Regions from separate parts of the Bradyrhizobium sp. 192 genome, predicted to be linked through region 3. Evidence: riboswitches for the same ligand, from Rfam matches in the RefSeq annotation. Region 3 holds a riboswitch; each other region holds the start of a gene.

Region 1 (5,511 bases), 2.2 Mb from region 3:
TTCGCTGGGCTCTGTGGGTGCGGAGGGAAAATCGAACGGCCTGAGCGCTCTCGCTAGGCGTCACAAAAACGAAATCATCACCGAGCGGAATAGCCAGCTCGATGCCCGCAGCCTTGGCGCGGACGTCCGCTGGAATGCGCCGCACGAATGAAGGAAAGCAAGACCCGTCCCGGCGCATCGGCCGAACAACCCTGAACAGCAATGTTACACCCCATTGTTACACAGTCGGGGCCAGCGCAACACTCTGAAAGAGCATAACTTCTCGAATTGCTGCACATCAAGAAGTTGATGGTGCCCAGGAAAGGACTCTGACCTCCAAGTCATCGACCGGACACCACTCCGGTCGAATCGCGCCAGTCACGGCGGTCCGCGCCATGCCTGGCGCACCAAAAAAAGCCCGGCCTCCTCCGGAGGCCAAGCGAAAGTCACGCAGGAACGACGCTGCTTTACGCATCGCACCAGCTTTCGTCGGCAGGGAGGACTTACCGCCGATCGATCTTCGGCGAGGGCATTCGCCGTCAAACAAGGAGAAACGGATATCACTCCGCGCGAAATCTGGAGCCGTTTGCCTTCCGCTCCTGTCGGAAACTTCACGACTTTTCCACCACTCGCCCGCTGTCCGGTTGGGATGGCAGTGCCTTGACCGAGATGGGATCCTGCGCCGGTTTGGCTGCCGTGCCCTGAAACACAAGCGGCAGTTTGCCGTCGCACAGCAGCATTGGCACGTCCCCAAAAACCAACAACGCTCGATTACCTCTCCCGAAGAGCGTGCCAGGGCCTGAATTTCGTATGACGTTCCGTAAGGACCGTAAAATAGATTGTTGTGATGAGACGCATCCACGCGATGGATAAATGAAAAAGTCGGGCTGTGCTTCGCGTCGAGCGTTAATGACGTCGCAATAGGACCTGATCGGACCTCGCCGGCATGCTGTCGGCCGTCGGGTCGAGAATCGAGCTTGTCGCCGGCTGTATGCGACCGCCTCCGCCGACGCCCGCCCGCATTCCGCGGCGCTGGGAACTTTGAAAGCTCCCAAGGACATCGTAAGCCCCCAAAGCGCGTGCATCTTGTTCACAAACGCGTTGGCGAAACGCTCCGGCCCATCATGGCTCGGCCCGCAACTCGCGTGCGGCGGCCACCATATTGACGAGCGCGGGACGCACCTCCTCCCACCTTCGCGTTTTCAGTCCGCAGTCGGGATTGATCCAGAGCTGCCGATCGGAAACTCGCTGCCGCGCCAACACAATCAGCTGCTTGATTTCCGCCGCTGCGGGAATGCACGGTGAATGAATGTCATAGACGCCGGGCCCGATCTCATTTGGATATTTGTAGCTCTTGAAGGCCTCGAGCAATTCCATCTTAGAACGCGACGTCTCGATTGAAATGACGTCGGCATCCATTGCTGCGATCGCATCGATGATTTCGTTGAACTCGGAATAACACATGTGAGTATGGATCTGAGTTCCGTCGGCGACCGGGGAGGAGCAAAGGCGGAAGCTGTCCACCGCCCAATCGAGATAGTTCTTCCACTGCGATTTGCGTAGCGGCAATCCCTCCCGCAACGCAGCCTCGTCGATCTGGATCATGGTCGCTCCAGCCGCCTCAAGGTCGATGACCTCATCTCGGATCGTGAGAGCGATCTGTCGGCATGTCTCGCTCCGCGAGATGTCGTCACGGACAAACGACCAGTTCAGGATCGTCACCGGTCCGGTCAGCATAGCCTTGACGGGTTTTTTGGTCAGAGACTGCGCATAGCGCCACCATTCAACGGTCATGGGCTTCGGCCGGGAGACATCTCCGAACAGGATAGGCGGACGAACGTACCGCGAGCCATAAGACTGAACCCAGCCATGCTTGGTGAAAGCGAAGCCCAACAGCTGCTCGGCAAAGTATTGAACCATGTCATTGCGCTCGAACTCACCGTGTACGAGCACGTCCAGGCCGATATCTTCCTGCCACTTCACGGTACGGGCTGTCTCCGCTTTCAGAAGCTGCTCGTACTGCGTGTCATTCAACGTTCCCCGCGCATGAGCCGCGCGCGCATTCCGGACATCGGCCGTTTGCGGGAAGGATCCGATGGTTGTCGTTGGAAACATCGGCAATGCGAACGAGACGCGCTGGACGTCGGCACGCTGGGTGAACGCGCTGCGACGGCGAAGCATGCTATCGTCGATCGCGGCGATTCGTCCGGCGACATTCGCATTGTGGATCTCGGGCGATGTTTCGCGGGTGACGGCTGCCTCCTCCGAAAGCGCAAGTTCATCGGCCACCTCGGCAGCATGGCCGGCCAGCGCTTTGCCCAATATCGAAAGTTCCTTGATCTTCTGAACTGAGAACGCCAGCCATGTCTTCAGATTGGGATCGAGATCGGTCTCTAGCTCAATGTCGATCGGAACATGAAGCAGCGAGCAGGAAGGAGCAATCTGAACACGGTGCCTGCCCAATTTTTGGACCATAGGAGCAAGTTGGTCGAGCAGCGCCGGAAGATTGGAGCGCCACACGTTCCGACCATCAACGACGCCTAGTGAGACCACGAGATCTCTACGGGTTGTGGCGACAATTGCGTCCAACTGGTCAGGTGCCCGAACCAGATCCACATGAAGCCCGGCAACGGGCAAGGCCAAGGTTGTTTCAAGATTGTCGCCGATAGCCCCGAAATATGTGGCCAGCATTATTTTAAGGGCCGGCACAACCTTTGCGAAATGAGCATAGGCCCAGCGGACAGCCGCCCGCGATGCTTCGTCGACGTCCATCACTAGGCATGGCTCGTCCAGCTGAACCCATTCAGCACCGCGCGAGGATAGTTCGCGGAGAACATCGACATAGACTGGGAGGAGCCGATCGAGCAGCGACAGCGGATTGAATGCGGGATTTGCGCTTTTGCCAAGCTTCAGGAAAGTGACTGGGCCAACTAGGACGGGGCGCGTTTGGTAGCCGAGGCTTTTTGCCTCCTCATATTCCTCGATCGGCTTTCGAGAGGAATACTTAAAGATCTGATCCCGGTGAAATTCCGGCACCATGTAGTGGTAGTTGGTATCGAACCACTTCGTCATTTCCTGAGCGGCTACGCCAGGCCCATGCTGAGCGTGACCACCGTCCTGAGCGCCACGCGCCATGGTGAAGTAGGTCTTGAGCGACACAGGACCTTCGGTCCAGCCGTAGACGTCGGGAATGGCGCCAACCATTAGGCTGGTATCGAGCACATGGTCGTAAAACGAGAAGTCATTCGAAGGAATGACGGTCGCACCGCGGGATTTCTGCCGTGCCCAATTAGCGGCACGAAGTCCACTCCCCGCCTCGAGGAGCTCGGCTTCGCTGGAGTTTCCCGCCCAGTAGCTCTCGAGCGCGACTTTGAGTTCGCGTCGTGGGCCGATGCGTGACGTCCCCAGTGTGGCAACGGGAAGCGAAAGAAAAGACATAGCTCAGACCCCATGATTGGGGCAAAGGCCATGGCGGACGCATGCAGCGAATATCGCGTGAGCGACAGCTGCTTGGCGCACACCGGGACACCCCGCCCGTGGACGATATATTGTCGAGGCAGGTCTCCTGGCTCGCGGGTCGTCGCTGCTGTCCGGCCTTCCCGAAGCCGCATGGCTTGACTTCGTTGGACAGCGGCTCGCCGCTTACAGTTGCGGGGGCAGCGCCGGCATTGCACCGGCTTCCCTCTTAGCTCCGGATCAAACGAATCCGAAGACCACGACGGCTGGCATTAGGCGCACGAGGATCGATCCGTCAACCTACTAAGTGTCGCCGCGATATTGCCCAAGCGATTGCGAGCTGTACCAGCTAGGGCACAACGGTCTTACTCCCGGCCTGGTAAAAACGCCTAGATCTGTGGAGCCTCCGCTTGTGAATGCGTCCGTCAACACCCGCTTGGCGTACTCGGATGAGCCAACGCGAGCAGAACGAACGCGGTGGGCGCTTCGACATCTGCGTGATCGCGACAAATCCGGTCTTTTCCGTCAGCAGCTTCTCGAACTCGCCCGCGAGGACGTTTGCGATCATCCTCGGCCGGCATCCGCTTGATCACAGCGCCATGAGGCTCCTTAGGAATTGTCAAGGCCGGATTGCTCCAGGATCAAACGGATGATCAGGCCGGACTGCCCGGACTGCCTGTGTTCGGCGGCCCCCGCGACGAGCCGTGAGCTCGATCGCTCCGTGGCGTTGGTCAAGATGATCTCCTTCGGTGTGCCAAGCACTTACGTGCTGAGCGACTTTGGCCGCGCATTCGTTGTTTCCGTCGCCGCTGGCGAGTAGTGCAGCCTGGACGTTGGCCTGCGCGGCATCGCAGGAACAGTTCCGGACGTCAGGATGCGCGCTAACTTGCGAAACTGGAGTAAGCAGCGAGAGCGCGGGCGGCGGGGATCCTGTTACGACCCTAGCTCCATGCACTCGTGCATCGTGACCGTGGGCAAGCGGATGCCCAGCTTCTCGTACGTCTTCAGGATCTCCGGACCGATCTCGTCGCGCGTGGAGACCGTCTCTTCGGCTTCGAAGCGACGTAGCTTTAGATATCCTGCAAGCTGATCTTGGGATATTCGACGCCCGTCCACCTCGCCTCGGCTCGTCAGCCAATGACGATAAGCCTCAACGCGACGACCTGGAGCATCGAGGCGGCCTTGTCATTATTCGAGACAAATTTGACGGTCTCCTCTGACAGAGCCCTTCGAGGGTTTCTCGGAGTCGATCAGCGCCTTAAGCTCATAACGATGTTGATCGACCTCGATGCGCCGCACGCGGAAGGCGGCCACCACAAGCTCGACATCTACTCCTTCGTGCGCGAAATCGAGCGGTGAAGCCTTCTGGACGCGGGCTGCTTATGTTGTCTTAGACGGGACACAGGTGTCAGGCACCGGACAGACCACAGCGCATTGCGGCGTGTCGGAATGGCCCTCGCACTCCGTACACTTTTTTGCATCGATAACGTAAATGTCGCGCTTGAGGCTGATCGCCGCGTTGGGACACTCGAACTCACATGCCCCACAAACGGTACATTGCGAAGCGACGATCTTGTAAGCCATGCCTTCCGACTCCTTAGGCGAGCGATGCCATTGGCGATCCCTTTCAAATGCCGTGCCAAGGACAGGCGCGCTCAATGATGGGCAACTTGCCCAATGGTGCTGTGCGGGGTCTGAGACCATGTTGCATCTGCGACAGCATGGGCCGCTTCAATATCAAGCCGTGCGAGCCCTCGGGCCCCTACTCCGATAGCCAGTCGCGACTCGACTGCTGCGAGCTTCCGTCGGTTTGTCTGGCATGGCAGCGCGGGGCCAAGCGACGCTCGACGATTCCCGAAACCGGCGGCGCGAGTAGAAGCCGCGAGCCGACGCACGTCTACGCCGGATGTCGGCAAACCTCCGGTCACACGCCCTGACCGGAGATTTTGTCCAAGCCGCGCTCACGCCTGCAACGTTAACTCCGCGGATTGACTCGCTGGAGGCTTGCCAAAAGGGCTTTGTGCTACAATAACCTTCGGCATCGCTTCGGAGGGAAATGAAGTTCGGCCGGGAGAA
Region 2 (5,511 bases), 700 kb from region 3:
GCGCGAGCGGCTCGACGTTGCGCATCGCAATTCGCTCCGCCTGCTGCGGCTGGTGAACAGCCTGCTCGACTTCTCCCGCATCGAGGCGGGGCGGGTGCGGGCGAGCTTCGTTCCGACCGATCTTGCCGCGTTCACCGCCGAACTCGCCTCGAACTTCCGTTCGGCGACCGATCGGGCCGGCTTGCGCCTGATCATCGCCTGTCCGGCGCTGCCGCACGACGTCCATGTCGATCGCGAGATGTGGGAGAAGATCGTCCTCAACCTGATGTCCAACGCGTTCAAGTTCACCTTCGAGGGCGAGATCGCGGTCGAGATGGGCACCAGCGCCGACGGCAAGTCCGCCGAATTGCGCGTGCGTGACACCGGCACGGGGATTCCCCCGGACGAACTGCCGCATCTGTTCGAGCGCTTTCATCGCATCGAGGGAGCGAAGGGACGCACGTTCGAGGGCAGCGGTATCGGGCTCGCGCTGGTGCACGAGCTGATCAAGCAGCACGGCGGCGCCATCACGGTGGCGAGCGAATTCGGCCGCGGCAGCGCTTTCACTGTTACGATCCCGTTCGGATCGGCTCATCTGCCGGCAGAACGTGTTGCCGACCGCCTTGCGACGACGCTGACGACCGGAAGCGGAGTCGAAGCCTATGTCCAGGAGGCGCTGCGCTGGCTGCCGCAGGATGAGGGCGCCACGGATCTGCGCGGTGATCTCACGCTGGAGAGCACGAGCGAGACGCCGGACGCCTCCACACGTGGCAGCGGCGAGCGCATCATCCTTGCGGATGACAACACCGACCTGCGCAACTATGTCAAGCGTCTGCTCGAAGCCCAAGGCTACAGGGTGGAGGCCTTCGCCGACGGGCAGGGCGCGCTGGACGCCGCGAGGCACCATCGGCCCGACCTCATCCTGTCCGACGTCATGATGCCGCGCCTCGACGGCATCGGGCTGCTTGGCGCATTGCGCCGCGACGACAATCTGCGTGGATCGCCCGTCATCCTGTTGTCGGCGCGCGCCGGCGAAGAGGCCCGCGTCGAGGGGCTGGAGGCCGGCGCCGATGACTACGTCAACAAGCCGTTCTCGGCGCGCGAATTGTTGGCGCGGGTGCGCGCCAATTTGCAGCTGGCGCGCATTCGCAGGGATGCCGAGGAGATCCAGCGCCGCCAGGCCGCGCGACTGGAGGCTGTCGTCAGCACGGTGCCGACCGCGGTCTGGTTCACCCACGACCGCGAGGCGAAGCGGGTTTTCGGCAATGCCTATGGAGCGCGGCTATTGCGGGTCCGGCCCGATACCAACATGTCGCTGTCGGCGCCCGAGGGCGAACGTCCGGCCTGCCGCGTCCTTCGCAATCGCGTCCAGGTCGAGACGTCCGAACTGCCGCTGCAGCGCGCGGCCCGCGGCGAGGAAGTCGCAGGCGAGGAACTCGAACTCTGCTTCGAAGACGGCTCCTCGGTCACCGCGATCTTCCAGGCGTCTCCGATCGTCGACGCCGCCGGTGTGTTCCAGGGCGCCGTCTGCGCGGCCATCGACATCACCGAGCGCAAGCGGCAGGAGCGCCATCGCGAACTGCTGGTCAACGAGCTCAATCACCGCGTCAAGAACACGCTGACGACAGTGCAGTCGTTCGCGCTCCAGACCTTGCGCAACGCATCCAGCCTGGCGGAGGGGCGCAAGGCGTTCGATGCACGATTGATCGCCTTGTCGAAGGCACACGATGTGCTCGTCAGGGAAAATTGGGAGTCCGCGGAACTGAGAGAGGTCGTGACCGAGGCTCTCGCCGCGCATGCCGAGCCGGAGAGTGCGAGGCTCAATTTCGGCGGGCCCGATCTGCGCATGCGGCCTTCGGCTGCACTGGCCATCTCGATGGCGTTGCACGAGCTCGCGACCAACGCCGTCAAGCATGGTGCCCTGTCGAACGGTTCGGGAACCGTCGACCTCGCCTGGAAGGTCGACGATCGCTTCGAGCTGTGCTGGACCGAGCTGGGCGGTCCCGCCGTGGCCCCGCCGTCGCGGCGCGGGTTCGGCACCCGCCTGATTCAGCAGGGGCTGCCCCACGAATTCGGCGGCGCCGATGTCGATCTGCGCTTCGCGCCTGAAGGCGTCGTTTGCGTCATTCGCGCGCCGCTGCATGAAATCCGCGCCAGCCTGGGCGGATTCGATATCGCAACGATGGCTGTCGGGAGGCCCTCATGAAACCTGAAACCGATCTGGCTGGCCAGCGGGTCTTCGTCGTCGAAGACGAGTCGCTGGTGATGATGCTGCTCGAGGATTCCGTTGTCGATGCCGGTTGCGAGATCGCGGGCATGGCCTCGCGCGTCGATGACGCGCTCGAGAAGGCGGCTGCGCTCTCGTATGACGTTGCTGTCCTCGACGTCAATCTCAACGGGCGGCAGACTTTCGAGGTCGCGCGCTGTATCGCAGAACGCGGCATACCTTACGTGTTCGCCACCGGGTACGGTCCTGCGAGCCTGCTTGCGGACTTCCGCCACGTTCCGATCCTGCAGAAGCCGTTTCAGCAACAGGACCTGGAGACCGCGCTCCGCCAGGCTCTGGCGGCGCAGGGGGAGCGGAACGAACCCGCTCCCCCTGGCGAGCTTCCGGCCACGCAGAGCTGTTCCCTGGCGTAGCCGTCGATTGACTCGCCAAGGCGTTGGCCCCTAAATGACCGGTGACGGTTCTCCTCACGGAGATCAAAAGGGAATGTGGTGCGGGACGTCCCAACGCTAAGGATTTGTCTCAACGCCACGGCTGCCCCCGCAACTGTAAGCGGTGAATCTTTCGTCTCATGCCACTGGGAAACTCGGTCCTGGGAAGGCGACGCAAGGTAACGACCCGCGAGCCAGGAGACCTGCCGTCAGCCGTGGTCACACGCGAAGATGTCGGTCGGGGAGTACAGGCATCGGCTTCACCGGAGCAATCCATGGCTCTGCCGTGAAACCTCGTTCGCTGTGACGTGCCACTGACGTCATACCGAGGTTACAATTGTGTCCCGTGTCTTCTCTGCCGCCAGGCGCCTTGCCGCCGGCCTGCTCGCATCGGTTTCCTTCCATTCGTTCGATCTGTCTCCCGCCTTTGCCCAGCGGGTCCTGGCCGAGCAGCTGCCATCGATCGAGGTGACCCAGCCCTCCGATCAGAACCGCACGCGCGCGAGGGCAACCGGTGACGGCGAGGCGACGCGGCGCAAGACAATCGCGGATGTCGCGCCGCCAAGAAATGGCGCTGGCTCATCCGGCTCCGGCGGTGACGCTGCCGCCGGCAACGGCGGCATCGTCGGGGCCGCCACGACCGTCGTCACGGCCGCGGATATCGCGCATTCGCCATCGCAGACGCTTGCCGAGATCATCGCGACGCAAGTTCCCGGCGCCCAGATCACGACGTTCTACGGCGGCCCGATCGCTGCCAAGACCGGCGTGGACCTGCGCGGCTTCGGCGCCTTCGCCACCGCCAACACGCTGGTGCTGGTCAATGGCAGGCGGCTGAACGACGTCGACATGGCACAGGTGGACCTCTCCACCATCCCGCTCAATTCCATCGAGCGCATCGAGGTCACGCGTGGCAATTCCAGTGCGGTGCTCTACGGCGACAATGCGGTCGGCGGCGTGATCAACATCATCACCAAAAATGGCGTCGGCGGACCGCCCGTGAGCGCACGCATCGAGGCCGGCTTCGGCTCGTTCAACACCAGGCTCGGCAATGTCTCGACCTCGCTCAATTCCGGCCTGTGGTCGATCTCGTTCCATGGCAATACGGTCAGGACCGACGGCTATCGCGACAACAATCGCTATTCCCAGCAGAACGGCGTCGGCAGTCTCAACTACACGACGCCAGGCCTGACTGCGTTTCTCACCGTCACCGGTGACAATCAGGAGCTGCGACTGCCGGGCGGCCGCACGGTCGATCCCTCCATCGGCCTCGACGAGCTCAGGGCCAACCGGCGAGCTACCAGCACGCCGTTCAACTACGCCAACCAGCAGGGTTTCAGCGCGACTGCGGGCTTTACCAGGACCCTGGTCAACGGCGTCGATCTCATCGTCGATGGCGGCGTGCGTGACAAGAAGCAGCAGAGCGCGTTCTTCTCCAGCCCGGCGCCGGTTCCTGCCTTCTTCACGTCGACCTATGTTGGCTCCCATCTGACGAATTGGTCGATCACGCCGCGGCTCAGCGTGAAGAGCCTGCTGCTCGGCATGCCGTCGCAGCTCCTGACCGGCATCGACTATTACGATGCCAGCTTTGAGCAGAACCGCGGCGCCGGGCAGGGGCTCGCGGCCTGGCACAATTACGACCTCAGGCAGCAGACGGTCGCGGGTTATTTCCAGCACAATTTGGGGATAACGCCCACCACCGACGTCTCCTACGGCGCGCGGGTGCAGACCATCGGACTTGCGGCACGCGACAATTTCGATCCGGCCGCGCCGTTCAACGCCGACATCGGCGCGCTGCCGCTGACGAGCAGCGAGACCCAATATGCGCTGCATCTCGGGGCCGAGCATCGCCTCAATGACGTGGTCTCGCTGTTCGGCCGCGCCGCGCGCGCCTTCCGCACGCCCGACGTCGACGAGCGTCTGTCCTCGGGGCCGTCCTTCGACCCGCTGACCTTCGCTTCAATTCCGCAAACCTTCCAGCTCAAGACCCAGACCTCTCAGGACATCGAGGGCGGGCTGCGCATCAAGGGCGGCGGGTTGCAGCTGCAGAGCAGTGTTTATCTGATGGATCTCACCAACGAGGTCCATTTCAGCCCGGTCCTGTTCTACAACACCAATCTCGATCCGACCCGGCGCTACGGTTCGGAGACCAGCCTGTCCTACCGCGTCAACGACGCCCTGCTGCTGCGCTCCGGCGTGGCCTATACCCGTGCCGTCTTCCGCGAAGGCATCTGGGCCGGCAACGATGTGCCGCTGGTGTCGCGCTACACGGCGAGTGCGGGTGTCACCTGGAACATCTGGCAGGACTATGTGGTGCTCGATGCGACCGCGCGGTTCTGGAGCGAACGGCGCATGGACAACGACCAGGCCGGCACCCAGAAGCCGATCCCCGCCAACGGCACCATCGATCTCAAGCTCGGCGGCCGATATGAACGCTACTTCTGGTCCCTGAGCGTCAACAATGTGCTGAATGCGCTCTACTACGACTACGCCATCGCGAGCACCTTCACGGATGGCCGCTTCAGCGCCTATCCGCTGCCGGGCCGCACCTATCTGCTCAAGGCCGGTGCAACGTTCTGATTTACGTCAGGCTGTTACGCGCGCCCAAATGGACTAGACCTCAAAGAGAAGGAGATCACCCGTGCCTCAACACCATGGCTCATGGCATCCTGCCGTCTCGCGGCGATCGCTTCCGGATTCACCCGGTCGCGTCGCGCCTTGCGCCGATGTTCTGCTTTGCGCTGCTGACGGCCTCATGCGCGCTCGCCAGCTTCGCGTTCGCCTGTGCCACGCCGTTCGCTGCCTTCGCAGTCGTTGCCGCGGCGATGCTACCGCAGCGCTCGGCGCTGCTCGTCGTCACCGGCGCCTGGCTCGTCA
Region 3 (5,511 bases):
GGCCTTCCACGTCGAGATGCTTTTCGATGTGATCGGCCAGCGCGTCGAGCGCGCTCTCGACCCGGGCGTGATAGGGTTCGTCGCCCGCGGGAATGTCGAGCCTGGCCAGATACGCCTTGCGGAAATCATCCGATGTGAACAGGCCGTGCAGATAGCTGCCCTGCACGAGGCCATCGCGCGAGATCGCACCTTCCGGCTCGCCGTTCAGCTTCGCGAACGGGCGGGCGCGATCCGGTCCGTCGGTACGGCCGATGTGGATTTCGTAGGCCTCGATCGGCTGATGCGTGGCGGCATGCACGGCCGCGACCCGTGTCAGGGTCTTCTGCGGGCTCATCACCGTCCCTACATCCAGCAACCCGAGCCCCGCCGTGTCGCCGGCGGGCCCTTCGATGCCTTCGGGGTCGGCGACGCTGCGGCCCAGCATCTGATAGCCGCCGCAGAGGCCGAGCACGTGGCCACCCCTGCGGTGATGTGCGAGCAGGTCGATGTCCCAGCCCTGCGCGCGCAGGAAGGCAAGATCGCCGCGGGTGGATTTGGAGCCGGGGATGATCACCAGGCGTACATCGCCCGGGATCGCTTGGCCCGGGCGCACCATGACGAGGTCGACGCCAGGTTCGAGCTTGAGCGGATCGAGATCGTCGAAATTGGCGATCCGCGACAGCGCGAGGCAAGCAATCTTGCATTGGCCCGGCTTGCGCGCGTCGCTCAGGCCGAGCGCGTCTTCAGCTGGCAGTTCGCCCGCGCGCGCAAACCACGGCAGCACACCGAAGCCTCGCCATACGGTCTTTTGCGCGATCAGCTGGTAGCCGTCGTCGAACAGTGTGGGATCGCCGCGGAACTTGTTGATGACAAAGCCCTGGATCATCGCGGCATCGTCGGGTTCGATCACAGTCTTGATGCCGACGAGCTGAGCGATGACGCCGCCGCGGTCGATGTCGCCGACCAGTACGACCGGTACATCCGCCTTGCGCGCAAAGCCCATGTTGGCGATGTCGGACTTGCGCAAATTGACCTCGGCCGGGCTGCCGGCGCCCTCGACCAGCACGAGGTCGGCTCGCGCCTTCAGCCGCTCAAAGCTCTCCAGCACGGCGGCCATCAATGACGGCTTCATCGCCGCGTAGTCGCGTGCCCGCGCGGTCGCGATGCGCTTGCCCTGGACGATCACCTGTGCGCCGACATCGGTCTCGGGCTTCAGCAGCACCGGATTCATGTCGGTGTGCGGCTCGACGCCGGCGGCAAGCGCCTGCAGCGCCTGGGCGCGGCCGATCTCGCCGCCGTCGATAGTGACGGCTGCGTTGTTCGACATGTTCTGCGGCTTGAAGGGGAGCACGCGCAGGCCGCGCCGCGTGAAGGCCCGCGCAAGGCCGGCGACGATGAGCGATTTGCCCACGTCCGAGCCGGCCCCCTGGATCATCAATGCGCGTGCCATCGTCGCCTTCTAAAGCGGAATGGGATTGAGTTGAATCAAGCGGCTACGCGCTTGGTGCACCTCTCCCGCTTGCGGGAGAGGTCGGCGCGACGCGCCGGGTGAGGGCTTTCTCCTCTTGGGGGTTCTCGATTGCGGAGACACCCTCTCCCCAGCCCTCCCCCGCAAGCGGGGGAGGGAGCACGCTTCCCTCGGCGCAGCATTTGAATTCAATCTCATCGGCTTCAGAACTCGACGCCGGCCTGCGCCTTGATGCCGGAGCGGAAGGGGTGCTTGACCAGCGTCATCTCGGTGACGAGATCGGCGATCTCGATCAGCTCGTCCTTGGCGTTACGCCCGGTGAGGACGACATGCGTCATCTCAGGCTTCTGCGTCGTCAGGAATTCGACCACTTCGGCGATATCGAGATAATCGTAGCGCAGCGCGATGTTGATCTCGTCGAGCACGACCATCCGCAAGCTCGCATCGCGGATCAGTTCCTTGGCCTTTTCCCAGCCGGCGCGCGCGGCGGCGATGTCACGGGTGCGGTCCTGGGTCTCCCAAGTGAAACCTTCACCCATCGCGTGGAACTGGCAGAGGTCGCCGAAATGGCCGGTGAGCAGGCGCCGCTCGCCGGTGTCCCAAGCGCCCTTGATGAACTGCACGACCGCGCAGGGAAAGCCATGGGCGACGCAGCGAACGATCATGCCGAAGGCCGAGGACGACTTGCCCTTGCCGGCGCCGGTGTGGACGATGATGAGGCCCTTTTCGCCGCTCTTGGTGGCCATGATCCTGTCGCGGGCGGCCTTCTTCTTCGCCATTTTCGTGGCGTGGCGGGCGTCGGTTTCCTCGGCCGTTTTCGTATCCGGTTCAGGCGTCATCGGTCCCGGTCCTTCGGCTTGACAAGTGGCGGCCACCGGCAAATGGTGACCCGGTGTTGGTTCCTGTCCTATGACAGGCGAAGAGGGAATGCGATAGGGTCCGAATCGGCAAGATTTGGCTCCAAAATGCAGCCGCCCCCGCGACCGTGACCGGAGAGATGCCCGATGCCACTGATCCCCTGGGATCGGGAAGGCGGGGATCGAAGGGGAAACCCTGCTCCGCAAGCCGGGAGACCTGCCAGCGCGGACGATTTTTGGACCGGCGGACGGGGTGTTCCGCGACGGGGAAGCGGGCCTTCGGAAGAATGGTCCGTGTGCCTCATCGCCTCCGCCGTTTAATCTGGAAGAGCGATGACCGTCACACTTCACGTTTGCATCACCTGCCGCGCCGGCGAGACGCTGGGCGAGGGCGAGACCACGCCCGGCAAGCGCCTGCATGGCGCGATCCTCGAGGCCGGCGTGCCCGAGGGCGTCCATGTGGTTCCCGTCGAGTGCTTGTCGGCCTGCAATCAGGGCTGCTCGGTCGCATTGAGCGCGCCGGGCCGGTGGTCTTACGTCTATGGCCGCCTCTCAGACGCCAATGCGAAGGACGTGGTCGCGGGCGCTGCGGCCTATGCCGCCGCTCCCGACGGGCTCGTGCCGTGGCGCAGCCGACCGGAAATCTTCCGCAAGCAGTCGCTTGCCCGCATTCCCCCTGTTGCCGTCGTGCCGGAGGCCGCCGAATGAGCTCGCTCGCAAAAGTCCCGGTGACTGTGGTCACCGGTTTCCTCGGCTCTGGCAAGACGACGCTGATCCAGCATCTGCTCAGCAATGCCAACGGAAAGAAGCTCGCGGTGCTCGTCAACGAGTTCGGCAGCGAGGGCGTCGATGGCGAGATACTGAAGTCCTGCGCCGACGCGAACTGCCCGGAGGAGAACATCATCGAGCTCGCGAATGGCTGCATCTGCTGCACCGTCGCCGACGATTTCATTCCGACCATGGAGAAACTGCTGGCGCGGCCGGTGCGGCCCGATCACATCCTGATCGAGACATCGGGCCTGGCGCTGCCCAAGCCGTTGCTGAAGGCGTTCGACTGGCCGGAGATCCGCTCGCGCATCACGGTCGACGGCGTGATCGCGCTCGCCGATGCCGAGGCTGTCGCCGCTGGTCGCTTTGCGCCGGATCCGATTGCTGTCGAAGCGCAGCGCGCGGCCGATGAAAGTCTCGATCACGAGACGCCACTGTCGGAAGTGTTCGAGGACCAGATCGCCTGTGCGGATATCGTGCTGCTGACCAAGGCCGATCTTGCGGGGGCGGCCGGCATCGAAGCAGCCAAGGCGGCGATCACCGCCGAGATGCCGCGACGTGTGCCGATGCTGGCGATCACCGACGGCGCGATCGATGCGCGTGTCATCCTCGGCCTCGGTGCTGCAGCAGAGAATGATCTCGCCGCGCGCCCCTCGCATCATGACGGCGAGGAGGAGCACGAGCATGATGATTTCAACTCTGTGGTGATCGATCTTCCAGAGGTGACCGACGTCGATGCGCTGGTCGCATCCGTCCAGCGTCTGGCGCGCGAGCAGAACGTGCTGCGCGCCAAGGGCTATATCGCGGTTGCGGGCAAGCCGATGCGGTTGCTGTTGCAAGCGGTCGGCGAGCGCGTGCGCCACCAGTTCGACAAGCCATGGGGGGCGGGCATCAGGCAGTCGAAGCTGGTGGTGATCGGCGAGCACGGTGATATCGACGAGGCCGCGATCAAGGCAGGACTTGGTCTTTCAGGATCTGGCATCTGATGCATGTCGTTTTCCGCGAGAGCCGCGGTCTCGAGGAGACCGCGACGCCAAGGGACATCGGCCAGGACCCGGCCGATCTCGTGGTGCTCTCGTATTCGGATTCCGACCTTGCGGCGTTCGCGGCCGGTTGGCGGCGCGGCCGCGACAGCCTGCCGACGCTGCGGCTCGCTAATCTCGCGGAATTGCGTCATCCGCTATCGGTCGACACCTATATCGAGCGCACGCTGTCGCAGGCGCGCGGCATTCTGGTTCGCCTGATCGGCGGCGAGTCCTATTGGTCCTATGGCCTTGCGGTCCTGCAGCAGCTCGCCAAGGATCGCAAGATCGTGCTGGCCGTACTGCCGGCCGACGGCCGCGACGACACGCGGCTCGATGCGTATTCGACGCTGCCGGTCTCGACGCTGCGCCGGCTGAAGGTGCTCTGCGACACCGGTGGCCCGGTGGCTGCGCAAGCGGCGATTGCGCAGCTTGCGCTGGCCTCGGGCCTCTATGCAGGGCCCGTCATCGGCGAGACGACCGTGCCTGAGATGGGCTTTTACGATCCGGCGCGCGGCGGCGTTGCTGCGCCGGTGGGCGGTGACGGCAAGGCGCGGGCGCTGGTGACATTCTATCGCTCCTACCTCACAGCCGCGGATACCAGCCCGGTCGATGCGCTGATTGCTGCGCTGCGTGAGGAGGGATTTGATGCCTGCGGCGCGTTCGTCACCTCGTTGAAGGCTCCAGGTGTCGCCGACTGGTTGCGGGCGCATCTCGCGCAAAATCCTCCGGCCGCAATCGTCAATGCGACGGCGTTCTCAGCCCTTGGTGACGATGGTACGACGCCGTTCGACGCCGCGTCATGTCCCGTGTTCCAGGTCGCGCTCTCGTCGACCCGGCGCGAAGACTGGGTGGAGTCCTTGCGCGGCCTGTCGCCCGGCGATCTCGCGATGCATGTGGTGCTGCCCGAGGTCGACGGCCGGCTGTTCGCGGGCGTGGTGAGTTTCAAATCGGCCGCGCAGCGCGATCCCGATCTGCAATTTTCGCATCTTGCGCACGGGCCGGATGAAGAGCGCGTGAAGGCCATCGCCGCCCGTGTCGCGGCCTGGCAACGGCTCGCCGAGACGTCGGCTGCCGACAAGAGGCTGGCGATCGTGCTCTCGAACTATCCGGGGCGACCGCACCAGATCGCGCACGCCGTCGGCCTCGATGCGCTGGCTTCGGTCGAAGCCCTGGTGTCCGATCTGGCGGCGGCCGGCTACGATGTCACGCCGGTCCACGCACTTGGCGAGACGCTGCTGAAGCAGGGCTTGACCTGGAACGTCGCAGACTATCGCGTTGCGCTCGCGCGCCTGCCACAAGCATTGCAGGACGATCTCGCGCAAGCCTGGGGTACGCCGGAGAGTGATCCGTGTTGCCGCAATGGTGAGTTCCACTTCGCGGCTATCGCGTGCGGCCGGTCGATCATCGCGGTCCA

Evidence for each region. A riboswitch is a leader RNA that binds a small molecule or an ion and turns the genes downstream of it on or off. The one in region 3 is predicted to bind cobalamin.
Region 1: it holds a riboswitch for cobalamin, as region 3 does, so the genes downstream of both, metE (5-methyltetrahydropteroyltriglutamate--homocysteine S-methyltransferase) here and IVB24_RS17410 (DUF1636 domain-containing protein) in region 3, are expected to answer to the same signal.
Region 2: it holds a riboswitch for cobalamin, as region 3 does, so the genes downstream of both, IVB24_RS20670 (TonB-dependent receptor) here and IVB24_RS17410 (DUF1636 domain-containing protein) in region 3, are expected to answer to the same signal.

Annotation. Positions count from the first base shown of each region.
Region 1 is NZ_CP064690.1:1,645,442-1,650,952, reverse strand. It holds gene IVB24_RS07735 (hypothetical protein) at 1-151, shown strand, start outside; gene IVB24_RS40015 (hypothetical protein) at 591-719, opposite strand; gene metE (5-methyltetrahydropteroyltriglutamate--homocysteine S-methyltransferase) at 1,102-3,417, opposite strand; cobalamin riboswitch at 3,517-3,712, opposite strand; gene IVB24_RS40010 (hypothetical protein) at 4,045-4,170, opposite strand; gene IVB24_RS07725 (hypothetical protein) at 4,528-4,794, shown strand; gene IVB24_RS07720 (4Fe-4S binding protein) at 4,816-5,019, opposite strand.
Region 2 is NZ_CP064690.1:4,536,310-4,541,820, forward strand. It holds gene IVB24_RS20660 (ATP-binding protein) at 1-2,185, shown strand, start outside; gene IVB24_RS20665 (response regulator) at 2,182-2,619, shown strand; cobalamin riboswitch at 2,648-2,863, shown strand; gene IVB24_RS20670 (TonB-dependent receptor) at 2,977-5,214, shown strand; gene IVB24_RS20675 (hypothetical protein) at 5,289-5,511, shown strand, end outside.
Region 3 is NZ_CP064690.1:3,836,733-3,842,243, forward strand. It holds gene IVB24_RS17400 (cobyric acid synthase) at 1-1,429, opposite strand, end outside; gene cobO (cob(I)yrinic acid a,c-diamide adenosyltransferase) at 1,651-2,286, opposite strand; cobalamin riboswitch at 2,327-2,544, shown strand; gene IVB24_RS17410 (DUF1636 domain-containing protein) at 2,638-3,012, shown strand; gene cobW (cobalamin biosynthesis protein CobW) at 3,009-4,058, shown strand; gene cobN (cobaltochelatase subunit CobN) at 4,058-5,511, shown strand, end outside.